One region of the Brevundimonas sp. KM4 genome, then DNA from elsewhere that is predicted to be linked to it. Evidence: predicted binding sites of a transcription regulator. Region 1 holds the regulator's gene; the other holds the start of a gene.

Region 1 (6,385 bases):
GGCCAAGGTGGATTTCGACACCGCAGGCGAGCGATAACGGAACTCCGACGCGATCTCGACGTCGCAGGGCAGGCCGGCGAGCTTCTCGAACGCGTAGCGGCCGATCTGGCCGGCGTAGAAGGCGGTGCCGCAGGCGACGATCTGGATGCGGTCGATGGCGGCGAAATCGACGGGATTGGTCTTGGCCTTTCCCGTCACCAGGTCGAGATATTCCGACAGGGTGTGCTGGACGCTGTCGGGCTGTTCATGGATTTCCTTCTCCATGAAGTGGCGATATTCGCCCTTCTCGACCATGGCCGAGGAGGCGGAGACCTGGACGATGGCGCGTTCGACCGGCTTGCCCGCCCCGTCGAACATCTGGGCGCCGGCCTTGGTCACGGCGACGTAATCGCCCTCTTCCAGATAGGAAATCTTCTGGGTGAACGGACCGACCGCGAGGGCGTCCGAGCCCAGATACATTTCGTTCTCGCCCCAGCCGACCACCAAGGGGCTGCCGCGTCGCGCGCCGAGGATCAGGTCGTCCGTCCCGTCGATCAGCACCGCCAGCGCATAGGCGCCGGTCAGGCGGTCGAGGGTGATCTTGAACGCCTCAAGCGGCGCGCTCCCGGCGTTCAGTTCGGCGTCCAGCAGGTGGGCGATGACCTCGGTATCGGTCTGGCTTTCGAAGACATGGCCTTCGGCCGCCAGTTCGGCCTTCAACTCGGCGAAGTTCTCGATGATGCCGTTATGGACCAGGGTGACACGACCGGCCTTGTGCGGGTGGGCATTCTCCGTCGTCGGCGCACCGTGGGTGGCCCAGCGCGTATGGCCAATGCCGACGGTCGCCGTCATCGGATCCTCGGCCAGGACGGCCTCCAGATTGCGGATCTTGCCCTTGGCGCGGCGGCGCTCGACCGAGCCGTCCACAACGGCGGCGACGCCGGCGGAATCATAGCCGCGGTACTCCAGGCGTTTCAGGCTGTCGATCAGCCTGGGAACGACAGGACCATTGCCGGTGACGCCGATGATGCCGCACATGAGCGAAGGCTCCGAGAAGTCAGGAAAAGGGCGCCGCTTTGCACTGGCGGCGATCCGGGGCTAAGCCACACATCAAGCCCCATCGGCCGTCTATGCAATCTTAAGGCGGGCCGCATCAAAAAAGGGGTTTCGGAACGTTACCCGAAACAAAGGACCGCACCTTGGGCGACAGAAAATACTTCGGCACCGACGGCATTCGCGGACGCGCCAACACCTATCCGATGACGGCCGAGGTCGCGCTGCGCGTGGGTCTGGCCGCCGGGAAACTGTTCCGCACCGACGACGACCGCCGCCATCTGGTGGTGATCGGCAAGGACACCCGCCTGTCGGGCTATACGATCGAGCCGGCCTTGGTGGCCGGTTTCGCTTCGGTCGGAATGGATGTGCGCACCTTCGGACCCGTGCCGACGCCCGGCGTGGCCATGCTGACCCGCTCGATGCGCGCCGATCTGGGCGTGATGATCTCGGCCTCGCACAACGACTATGCCGACAACGGCATCAAGCTGTTCGGCCCGGACGGCTACAAGCTGTCGGACGAGATCGAGCTGAAGATAGAGGCCATGATGGATCAGGGTCTCGACCAAGGCCTGGCGCCGTCGAACAAGCTGGGGCGGGTCAAACGGATCGACGATGCGCAAGCCCGCTATATCGAAATCGCCAAACAGGCCTTCCCCAAACGGCTGACGCTGCAAGGGCTGCGCATCGCCGTCGATTGCGCCAACGGCGCAGGCTACAAGGTCGCGCCCACCACCCTGTTCGAACTGGGCGCCGAAGTCTTCCCCGTCGGCGTGACGCCGAACGGCACCAACATCAACGCCGAGTGCGGCTCGACCCATCCGGCGACCCTGGCCGATGCGGTCAAACGCTACCGCGCCGATATCGGCATCGCCCTGGACGGCGACGCGGACCGACTGATCATCTGCGATGAGACGGGTCGGGTCGTGGACGGCGATCAGATCATGGCCCTGGTCGGGCTGGACTGGGCCAGGCGCGGTCTCCTGACCGGCGGGGGCGTGGTGGCCACCGTCATGTCCAACCTGGGGCTGGAGCGCAAACTGAAGTCCGAAGGCTTGACGCTGGAGCGGACCAAGGTCGGCGACCGCTATGTCATGGAACGGATGCGCGAAGGCGGCTTCAACATCGGCGGCGAGCAGTCCGGCCACATCATCCTGCACGACCACGCCACCACCGGCGACGGCCTGATGGCGGCGCTGCAGGTGCTGGCCGTCCTGGTCGAGTCCGGCAAGCCGATGAGCGAACTGGCCCGCCAGTTCGATCCGGTGCCGCAAAAGCTGGAAAACGTCCGCTTCACCGCCGACAAGCCGCTGGAAAGCGACACGGTCAAGGCCGCCATCGCCGAGGCCGAAGCGGCCCTGAGCGGTCAGGGGCGGCTGCTGGTGCGTCCTTCGGGCACGGAAAAGCTGATCCGCGTCATGGCCGAGGGCGACGACGAGGCGCTGGTGAAGCGCGTGGTGGCGGATGTCGCGGGCGCGGTGCGCTCAGCCTAGGGCTTGCAGGCCGCCGGCGGGTCGCCGTCGCGTTCCCACAGTTTGCAGGACCGGTCGATCTCCCCTTGGATCAAGTCGCAAGGGTTGGCGGCGTTGCAGGGCGGACGGGTCGCCGGGCTGACCTGGATGCAGCGCTCGACCAACCGGGCCGAGGCGGCGGCGCCGATGGCGTCGCGGCAGGGGACCTCGCTGATGGGCACCGGCTGGGCGGGCATGTCCGGTCCTTCGGGAATGCTGGCCTCGACGTCCTCGGCCGGTTTGGTCGCTTCCTTCTCCGCAGCCGCCGGCTTGGCGGGCGCGGCAGGCGGCGGAGCGTCCGGCGCCAATGGAACCGCGTCGATGACGTCGCTGCGTGCCGCCGTGTCCCCGGGCGTAGGCTGATCGGCTGGATCAGCGCGCTGACATCCGGCCATCAACACAACGCAGGCGGCCATCGAAAGCCAGGGGGATCGACGCATCGACTTGTCTCCGGTCAGGACTGACCGAACGAGGATGCCCGTCGGCGCCCCGAGGTGAAACCCCCTTATCGCTTCACCGCCGCCAGGGCCGCCTTCTGGAGGGCGAACAGTTCGGTGCAGCCGATCTCGGCCAGCGAGAAGAGCCGATCGAACTCGGCGCGTGAGAAGCCGCGCTTTTCGCCGGTGGCCTGGACCTCGACGATCTGGCCCGAGCCGGTCAAGACGAAGTTCGAATCCGCCTCGGCCTCGGAGTCCTCTTCGTAATCCAGGTCCAGAACCGGCACGCCGTCGCAGACGCCGCACGACACGGCCGCCACCTGGTCCGTGATCGGGTCGGCCTTCAGCACGCCCTCGTCGCGCAGATAATTCAGGGCCAGGCTCATGGCGACCCAGGCGCCGGTGATGGATGCGGTGCGGGTGCCGCCGTCGGCCTGGATGACGTCGCAGTCGACCAGCACCTGACGTTCGCCGAGCGCTTTCAGGTCCACCACGGCGCGCAGCGAGCGGCCGATCAATCGCTGGATCTCTTGTGTGCGGCCCGACTGTTTGCCGGCGGCGGCTTCACGACGCCCGCGCGTATGGGTGGCGCGGGGCAGCATGCCGTATTCGGCGGTTACCCATCCCTGGCCCGAATTGCGCATCCAGCCCGGCACCTTGTCCTCGATCGAGGCGGTGACCAGCACCTTGGTGTTGCCGAAACTGATCAGGCACGAACCCTCAGCATAGCGGTTGACGCCGGTCTCGATGGTCACGGGACGCAGTTGATCGTCGGTGCGTTGCGAATGGCGCATGGGAAGGGTCCTTGGAAGTCTGACCTTGGAAGCTGTGGCGGCGGTGCTTATCCTGAAACCGTGAGCCTGTATGCCCCGAAAAACCCGCCGTTCGACGCCGGCCCATCTCCGAATCTGGCCCTCGCGGGTCTGGCGGGGCTGGATGCGCGGGCGCGCGACATCTTCCGTCGCATCGTGGAATCCTATCTGGAGACCGGTGAGCCGGTCGGGTCGCGGACCCTGTCGCTGGGCGGAATCGCCCTGTCGCCAGCCTCGATCCGCAACACAATGCAGGATCTGACCCTTGCGGGCCTCTTGGCCGCGCCACACACCTCGGCCGGGCGGATCCCGACCCACGCGGGCCTGCGCCTATTCGTGGATGGCCTGCTGGAGGTCGGCGACCTGACCAAGGAAGAGCGGCGCGAGATTGACGGGCGGCTGGCGGGGCGCGGTCGGAACTTCGAGGCGGCGCTGGATGAAGCCTCGAACCTGCTGTCGGGCCTGGCCGGCGGCGCGGGCGTCGTCTCCAGCCCGGTGCGCGATTCCGGTGTCAAACATGTTGAGTTCGTCGCCTTGGGCGGTGATCAGGCCCTGGCGGTCATCGTCGCCGACGACGGCACGGTCGAGAACCGCATCATGACCCTGTCGGCCGGGGTCACGCCGTCGACCCTGGTCGAGGCCTCCAACTTCCTGAACGCCCGCCTGCGCGGCCGTCCTTTCGCCGACGCCCGGCGCGAGATGACGCAAGAGCTGGAAATCGCACGGCGTGAACTGGACCAGACCGCCGCCCGCCTGGTCGAGGACGGGTTCGCTGCATGGTCCGGCGGCGCGGACCGGGAGCGCGCCCTGATCGTACGGGGTCGCGCCAACCTGCTTCAGGACCGGGAAGGCCTGGCCGATCTGGAACGGGTCCGCGTCCTGTTCGACGATCTGGAGCAGAAGGAACAGCTGATCGGCCTGCTGGACGGCGTCGATGCGGCCCAGGGCGTGCGCATTTTCATCGGCGCGGAGACACGGTTGTTTTCACTTTCGGGTTCCGCCGTGATCGCGGCGCCCTATATGAGCGGCCGACAGCGGGTTCTGGGCGCCATCGGCGTGATAGGCCCCGCAAGACTGAACTACGCCCGTGTCATTCCGTTGGTGGACTATACCGCCCGGGTGCTGGGCCGGATGCTGGACGGGAACGACAAGTGAGCGACAAGCCCCTTAACGACGAACTGAACGCCGTGGACGCCGACATGGCCGAAACCAATGCCGAACACGGCCTGGACGCCCATCCGTCAGACGATCTGGCGCCGCTGGACGCCGTGATCGCCGAGCGTGACGAATGGAAGGACCGCGCCCTGCGCGTCGCCGCCGAGATGGAAAATCTGAAGCGCCGTTCGGAGACGCAGCAGAACGACGCCCGCGCCTTCGCCATCCAGCGCTTCGCCAAGGACCTGCTGGGCGTCGCCGACAATCTGGAACGCGCCCTGATGGCTGCGCCCAAGGACGCCGAAGGCGCAACGGCCGGTCTGGTGACCGGGCTGGAACTGACGCAGAAGGCCTTGCTGCAGGCTTTCGACGCCAACGGCCTGAAGCGCGTCGCGCCCCAGGCCGGCGAGGCCTTCAATCCGCATCTGCACCAGGCGATGATGGAACAGCCGTCTGAGACCGTGCCTGGCGGTTCGGTGATCCAGACCATGCAGTCCGGTTTCGAACTGTTCGGCCGCACCGTCCGCCCCGCCATGGTGGTCGTCGCCGCCAAGGGATCCGGCGCCCAGGCCCCCAACCCCTACGGCGCCGCCCCCGCCGCCGACGGTCAGGCCTTCGACAGCAAGGCCTGATCCGCAGTCGTCAGGCGGCGTCGGTCAGAACTGACGCCGCCAGGCTCCGATCAGGGCGAACTCCGGCGGCGCGTCTGCGACGTGGCGCGGCTCGCGGCTGGCAACGGCTTGCAGCGTCATGCTGGACCCATCCCACAGCTGGCGTTCGCCACCGAGGATGAAGTCGATCTGGCGGCCGCTGGGCGTCGCCGAGAAGCTGCGACGCGAATAGGTCAGCGGATCGAAATATTCGACAGGAACATCCGCCAGCATGGCCGAGAAGGTTCCACGCTCGATCCTGAGCGGCTGAGCCAGGGTGAAACTGATTCGGTCGCAGATCATCGAACAGCCCGTAAGCAGGCCCAGCCGCCAGTTCGAACTGATCGCCGCCTGATCCATCGACAGGAACCGGCCCTCGATCCGGGTCGACCCCATCCCCGCCTCGCCGATCAGGCGCAGGCCCGGCCGCAGGGTCCAGTCGCCGCCCAACGCATAGAAGCTGGTCCGTGACGGCAGGGCGAAGTCGGACCCGCCCGGCAGGAAGGCGCCCAAGGGCCCGAGCCGTTCATCCAAGGCGCCCACGCTGAACGACAGACCGCCGTCCGCTCCGCGCCATCCGATCGCCGCGCGACTGTAGGTAGAGGCGTCCTGCTCGACACGACGCAGCGGCATCCGGCGATCGCCGCCCCCGCTCTCGCCAGAGACCGTCACCGCGCCGAACCGCATCGCGCCGCGTACGGCGTGATCGGCCTGGGCCAGGGCGGCGAAACCGTCGCCCGCCGCACCGTTGAACGGCGAGGTCGCCCCGCCCTTGCCTTGCCAGACCG
Region 2 (6,385 bases), on a different contig from region 1:
TGAAACAGCCACACCCTCCCCGCTTCGCAGAGAGGATAGGCAAACAAAAAGGGCGGGACCTTGCGGTCCCGCCCTTCTGCATTTCAGCGTCGGTTAGCTTGGACCCCGGCCTTCGCCGGGGCGTCCGGGCGGCCCGAAGGCCGCCCTTCCGCTTAGAAGTCCATGCCGCCCATGCCGCCCATGCCGCCCATGTCGGGAGCCGCAGCGCCGCCCGACTTCTTGGGGGCGTCGGCGACGGCGGCTTCCGTCGTGATCAAGATGCCGGCCACCGAAGCGGCGTCTTGCAGAGCCGTGCGGACGACCTTGGCGGGGTCGATGACGCCCATCTGCACCAGATCGCCGTACTCTTCGGTCTGGGCGTTGAAGCCGAACGAGGACTGGTCGTTTTCCAGCACCTTGCCGACGACGATCGAACCTTCGACGCCTGCGTTTTCCGAGATCTGACGGATCGGAGCCTGCAGGGCGCGACGGATGATGGCGATGCCGGCGTTCTGGTCGGCGTTGTCGCCCTTGACGTCAGCCAGGATCTTCGACGCCTTCAGCAGCGCAATGCCGCCGCCGGGAACGATGCCTTCGTCAGCCGCGGCGCGCGTGGCGTTCAGGGCGTCGTCGACGCGATCCTTCTTTTCCTTCACTTCGACTTCGGTCGAACCGCCGACGCGCAGGACTGCAACGCCGCCGGCCAGCTTGGCCAGACGTTCCTGCAGCTTTTCCTTGTCGTAGTCGGACGTGGTGTCTTCGATCTGGCGCTTGATCTGGGCCACGCGGGCTTCGATCTCTTCCTTGCCGCCAACGCCTTCGACGATGGTGGTGTCGTCCTTGGTGATCGAGACCTTCTTGGCCTTGCCGAGCATGTCCAGCGTGACCGACTCAAGCTTGATGCCCAGGTCTTCCGAGATGACCTGGCCGCCCGTCAGGATGGCGATGTCTTCCAGCATGGCCTTGCGGCGGTCGCCGAAGCCCGGAGCCTTGACGGCGGCGACGCGCAGGCCGCCGCGCAGCTTGTTGACGACCAGGGTCGCCAGGGCTTCGCCTTCGATGTCCTCAGCGATGATCAGCAGCGGACGGCCCGACTGCACCACGGCTTCCAGGATCGGCAGCATGGCCTGCAGCGAGGTCAGCTTCTTCTCGAACAGCAGGATGAGCGGCTCTTCGAGGACAGCCTCCATCTTGTCTGCGTTAGTGATGAAGTAGGGCGACAGGTAGCCGCGGTCGAACTGCATGCCTTCGACGACGTCGACGGTGGTGTCGGCGGTCTTGGCTTCTTCGACGGTGATCACGCCCTCGTTGCCGACCTTGGCCATCGCCTGAGCGATCAGCTCACCGATTTCCGAGTCGCCGTTGGCCGAGATGGTGCCGACCTGCGCGATTTCCGAGTTGTTGGAGACCGGCTTGGAGTTCGACTTGATCTCTTCCAGCACCAGGCCGACAGCCTTGTCGATGCCGCGCTTCAGGTCCATCGGGTTCATGCCGGCGGCGACGGCCTTCAGGCCCTCTTGCACGATGGCCTGAGCCAGGACGGTTGCGGTGGTGGTGCCGTCGCCCGCCTTGTCGTTCGTCTTCGAAGCGACTTCGCGGATCATCTGGGCGCCCATGTTCTCGAAGGCGTCTTCCAGCTCGATCTCTTTGGCGACCGAAACGCCGTCCTTGGTCGAGCGCGGGGCGCCGAAGGACTTCTGGATCACGACGTTGCGGCCCTTGGGACCCAGGGTCACCTTGACGGCGTTGGCCAGGACGTTGACGCCGCGCAGCATCTTGTCACGCGCGTCGGTGTTGAACTGTACGATTTTAGCGGCCATGCGGGCAGCTCCTATCTATATGGATTGATTGAAGAACGTCGGACGTCGGGTGCTTAGGACAGCACGCCCAGGACGTCGGATTCCTTCATGATGATCAGGTCTTCGCCGTCGATCTTCACTTCCGTGCCCGACCACTTGCCGAACAGGATGCGGTCGCCGGCCTTCAGCTCCAGAGCATTGACCTTGCCTTGGTCGTCACGGGCGCCAGGGCCGACGGAGACGACTTCGCCTTCCTGAGGCTTTTCCTTGGCGGTGTCGGGGATGATGATGCCACCCTTGGTCTTGGATTCTTCTTCAACGCGCTTGACCAGCACGCGGTCGCCGAGCGGACGGAACGCCATCGGACTTCTCCCTGTAAAACCCCCGGATCGGGGCGTTTTTGAAACGGTGTGCGGCGCTCTCGCGATCGCCGTTTTGGCAGCCAACCAGCGAGAGTGCTAACGCGGGCGGGAGTTAGGCAGAGGCGCTGGCATCGTCAAGCGGCGCGTCTCTATCGCGGCGCGAATTCTCTGTGACAAATGAACCGAAAATGAATGCCGACCTCCGGGGTCGTTCAAACTGGGAGCGATAGAACAGCCTCAACGCTGGATGCCTTCCCCGCTCTGGAATGCAGTTCGGCAACGAAAGAAGGAGACCAAGATGTCCAAGCTGCTGAAGATCACTGCGGTCGCCGCCGCCCCCGTCGTGGCCCTGAGCCTGATGGCCGCTCCGGCTTCCGCCCAATCGCGCGATCGCGACAACACCGGCCGTAACGCCCTGATCGGCGCCGCCGTGGGCGGTCTGGCCGGCGCCATCTATGGCAACGGCGATGGCAGCTATATCGCGGGCGGCGCGCTTGCCGGTGCGGCTCTGGGTGCTGTGGCCTCCAACCGCGGCTCGGGCTGCGAATACTACCGCGGCGGCCGGTGCTACCGTAACCAGGGCCACTGGGAGCGCGAGCACGGCATCGATCGCAGCCGCTCGGGCTACGACTACCGCTACGACGGCCGCCGTTACGACTCGCGCTATGACCGCCGCGACTATCGCAACGATCGCGACTACCGTTACGACCGCCGCTGGTAAGCGTTTGACAGTCTAGGTGATCGGCAGGGCCCGTCCGCAAGGACGGGCCCTTATCGCGTCAGCCCATCAACCGCGTCATCAGGGTTGCCGTGGACGGATCCAGGTCCGCCGAGGGGCCGCCCGCGTCCACGTCCTTCAGGATCGCCTTGGCCAGGACCTTGCCCAGTTCGACGCCCCACTGGTCGAAGCTGTTGATGTCCCAGATCACGCCCTCGACGAAGGTCTTGTGCTCATACAGGGCCAGCAGCGCGCCCAGGGTCTCGGGCGTCAGTCGCTCCATGACGATCGATGTCGACGGACGGTTGCCGGTGAAGGTGCGGTGGGACGCCAGGCGCGTCGCCTCCTCTTCCGACAACCCTTGAGCCAAGCCCTCGACCTTGGCGGCCTCGGTCGTCTTGCCCAGCATCAGGGCCTGCCCCTGGGCGAGCGCGTTGGACCATAGCGGCGATTCCGGCGCGTCCGCATGCGTCTTGGCGACGATCACGAACTCGGCCGGCACGACCTCCGGCCCCTGATGGATCTGCTGGAAGAAGGCGTGCTGGCCGTTGGTGCCGGGCTCGCCGAAGACGACGGGACAGGTCTGGCGCGTCACCGGCGTACCGTCGCGATGCACCCGCTTGCCGTTCGACTCCATCTCCAGCTGCTGCAGGAAGGACGGCAGACGACGCAGGGCATGGGCGTAGGGGGCGACGGTGCGGGCGGGCCGGTTCAGGCCGTCGACGTTGAACACCTGGGCCAGGGCCAGCAGGATCGGCGCGTTCCGCTGCAGCGGCGCCGAGACGAAATGGGCGTCCATTTCTGCGGCGCCCGCCAGCATCCGTTCGAACACGTCCCAGCCCAGGGCGATGCCGCACGACAGGCTGACCGCCGACCACAGGGAATAGCGCCCGCCGACCCAGTCCCGGAAGGCGAAGGTCCGACCGCAGCCGAAGGCCGCCGCCTTGTCCGGCGCCGCCGTCACCCCGATGAAGTGTCTGGTCATCCCCTCGGCCGGCAGCGACGCCGCCAGCCAGGCCTTGGCGGCCTCGGCGTTGGCCAGGGTTTCCTGCGTCGTGAACGTCTTGGACACGACCACCACCAGGGTGGTCTCGGGATCGAGACCCGTCAGCGCCTCGGCCATATCGCGCGGGTCGATATTGGCGACGAAGCGAAGGTCGATGGCCGGGTCCAGCGGGCGCAGCGCGTCCCAGACCACGCGCGGCCCCAGGTCCGACCCGCCGATGCCGACATGGACGATCGCCTCGAATGTCTTGCCCGTCGCGCCCGCCTCGGCGCCCGAGCGCACGGCGTCGGCATAGGCCTTCATGTCCGCCCGCACCGCGTCCACCTCGGCCGAGACCGGCTCGCCCAGGGCCTTGAAGTCGGCGCCCGGGGCGGCGCGCAGGGCCGGGTGCAGCACCGCCCGCCCTTCCGTCAGATTGACGGCCTCGCCGGCGAACAGGGCCGCGCGACGTCCCTCGACGTCTGATGCCCTCGCCAGATCGAGGCAGGCGTCGAAGGCGGCCTTGGTCCAGCTCTGTTTCGACAGGTCCAGATAGAGCCCCGCCGCCTCGACCGACATCCGCGCCAGCCGGTCGGGATCGGCGGCGAACTGATCCACGATCCGCGCGGAGGCAGCCTCGGCGGCGGCTTGGTCGAAGGCGGTCCAGGCGGCGTCGCGGGTCATCGTCGTCTCCATCGGGAATGACAGGGTAAACACTCGTTTACGGCTGGGGCGTATTCAGGTTCAACGTCCCAGCGGACGCTGAAACAGGAAGTCACCTCCATGTCCTGCGGCCTTGCTCTCACGATCGCCCTGGCGATGTCCAATCCGTCCGTCGCCCTGGCCGCCGAACAGCCGGCCGCCGCGCCCGGCGCGCCGGTCTCGGTGGCGGGTGAGCCGCTGTTCGCCGACATCATCTCGCGCTCGGCCAGCCTGAAGGCCGTGGTCGATGGTTGGGCCGCCGCCAAGGCCGCCGACGACGCCGCCTTCTTCACCAGCCAGGCCTTCACCGGCTTCAAGGCCCAGGCCGAACAGTTGGCCGCCCTGGACATGCAGGGCCACCTGATCCTGAAGGAACGCGGCACCGACGGCGATCTGAAATGCATCCTGCGCGGCATTTCCGAGGACATGCCCAAGAAGGTTCAGGCCGTTCAGGCCGCCGCCAACCCGGCCGAACGCGCGGTCGCCCTGTCGGAACTGTCCTATCTGCTGAACGACAACGTCGAAGTCATCACCGCCCCGCCCAAGCCGGAAGTCTGACGCCTTCTAGAGGGCGGCCAGCGCCTCCAGCACGCCCTTGCCGTAGCGATCCAGCTTGGACTGACCGACGCCGGAAATGGCGCCCAGACTGTTCAGGTCGCCCGGCTCGGCGTGGGCGATCTCCAGCAACGTCCGGTCCTGGAAGATGACATAGGGCGGGACGTGCTGTTCCGAGGCGCGGTCGCGGCGCCAGGCGCGCAAGGCCTCGAACCGCGCGCGGACATCGGCGTCCATCGTCTCCAGCGCCGCATTGCGCCCCTCGCCCGATCGATCACGACGACGCGGGGCGGTATCGGCCCTCAGCGGCGCGCGACGCACCTCGATCTGGCGCTCGCCGCGATAGACGGCGCGCACCGCCTCGGGATCGCCCAGCCCGACCAGCGGCTTGCCGTCGTTGGGATCCTCGACCAGCAGACCTTCGAACAGCAGGTGATCGACGATCTCGCGCCAGCTGTTCAGCGAAATCTCGCGCCCGATGCCCCAGGTGGACAGTTGCTGCTCCCACGGCTGCACGTCCTTGGTGCGGGCGGTCAGGTGATCGACGACGCGGCCCCTCCCAAACCGGCCGCCCAGCCGCTGCACCGCCGCCAGCGCCTTCTGGGCCGGGACGGTCGCGTCATAAAGCTGGGGCGGGTCGCCGCAGATGTCGCAGACGCCGCAAGGCTGGGCGTCATGCTCGCCGAAGTATCGCCGCACGGCCTGGGCGCGACAGACGGCGCCGTCCAGCATGGCGAACAGCTGACGGGTTTTGCGCACCTGAACCGATTTGACCTCCTCGGCCATCGGGCGGCTGTCGAGACGACGCAGGGACCAGGCGATGTCGGAGGGGCCATACAGGGTGATGCCCTCGGCCGGTTCGCCGTCGCGACCGCCGCGCCCGATTTCCTGCCAATAGGCCTCCAGGCTGCCCGGCGGATCGGCGTGGATGACGAAGCGGACGTCGGCCTTGTCCACGCCCATGCCGAAGGCGATGGTGGCGACCATGACGGCGCCCTCCTCGGCCAGGAAGCGTTCCAGCCGGCGGTCGCGCTCCTTAGTGTCCATGCCGGCGTGATAGGCGATGGCGTTGGTCCCGGCGTCGCGCAGCGCCTGGGCGACGCGGTCGCAGCCGTCGCGGCTGCCGCAATAGACGACGCCCGACTTGCCCCGCCGTTCGCGCACCAGTTCGATGACCCGCGCATCGGTCTTGGCCCGAGACGCGCTCTCCTTGCGCTCGGCTGACAATTGCAGGTTCGGACGCGCGAAACTGTCGACGAAGACCGTCGCCTCTTCCAGCCGCAGC

What was found. The regulator HrcA, encoded in region 1, represses chaperone genes, less so after heat shock. The targets are predictions, from matches to a motif close to GTTAGCANTCNNNNNNNNNGANTGCTAAC.
Region 2: groES (co-chaperone GroES) is a predicted target of HrcA. The motif match lies at 2,213-2,241, and genes of this name have one in related genera.

Annotation. Positions count from the first base shown of each region.
Region 1 is NZ_JZRG01000006.1:169,723-176,107, forward strand. It holds gene glmS (glutamine--fructose-6-phosphate transaminase (isomerizing)) at 1-1,017, opposite strand, end outside; gene glmM (phosphoglucosamine mutase) at 1,179-2,525, shown strand; gene VH88_RS15350 (hypothetical protein) at 2,522-2,983, opposite strand; gene rph (ribonuclease PH) at 3,049-3,774, opposite strand; gene hrcA (heat-inducible transcriptional repressor HrcA) at 3,889-4,947, shown strand; gene grpE (nucleotide exchange factor GrpE) at 4,992-5,579, shown strand; partial or broken gene VH88_RS03635 (S8 family peptidase) at 5,604-6,385, opposite strand, start outside.
Region 2 is NZ_JZRG01000003.1:52,246-58,630, reverse strand. It holds gene VH88_RS00445 (glycosyltransferase family 2 protein) at 1-3, shown strand, start outside; gene groL (chaperonin GroEL) at 153-1,799, opposite strand; gene groES (co-chaperone GroES) at 1,853-2,140, opposite strand; gene VH88_RS00430 (hypothetical protein) at 2,439-2,861, shown strand; gene pgi (glucose-6-phosphate isomerase) at 2,920-4,527, opposite strand; gene VH88_RS00420 (hypothetical protein) at 4,627-5,103, shown strand; gene recQ (DNA helicase RecQ) at 5,110-6,385, opposite strand, start outside.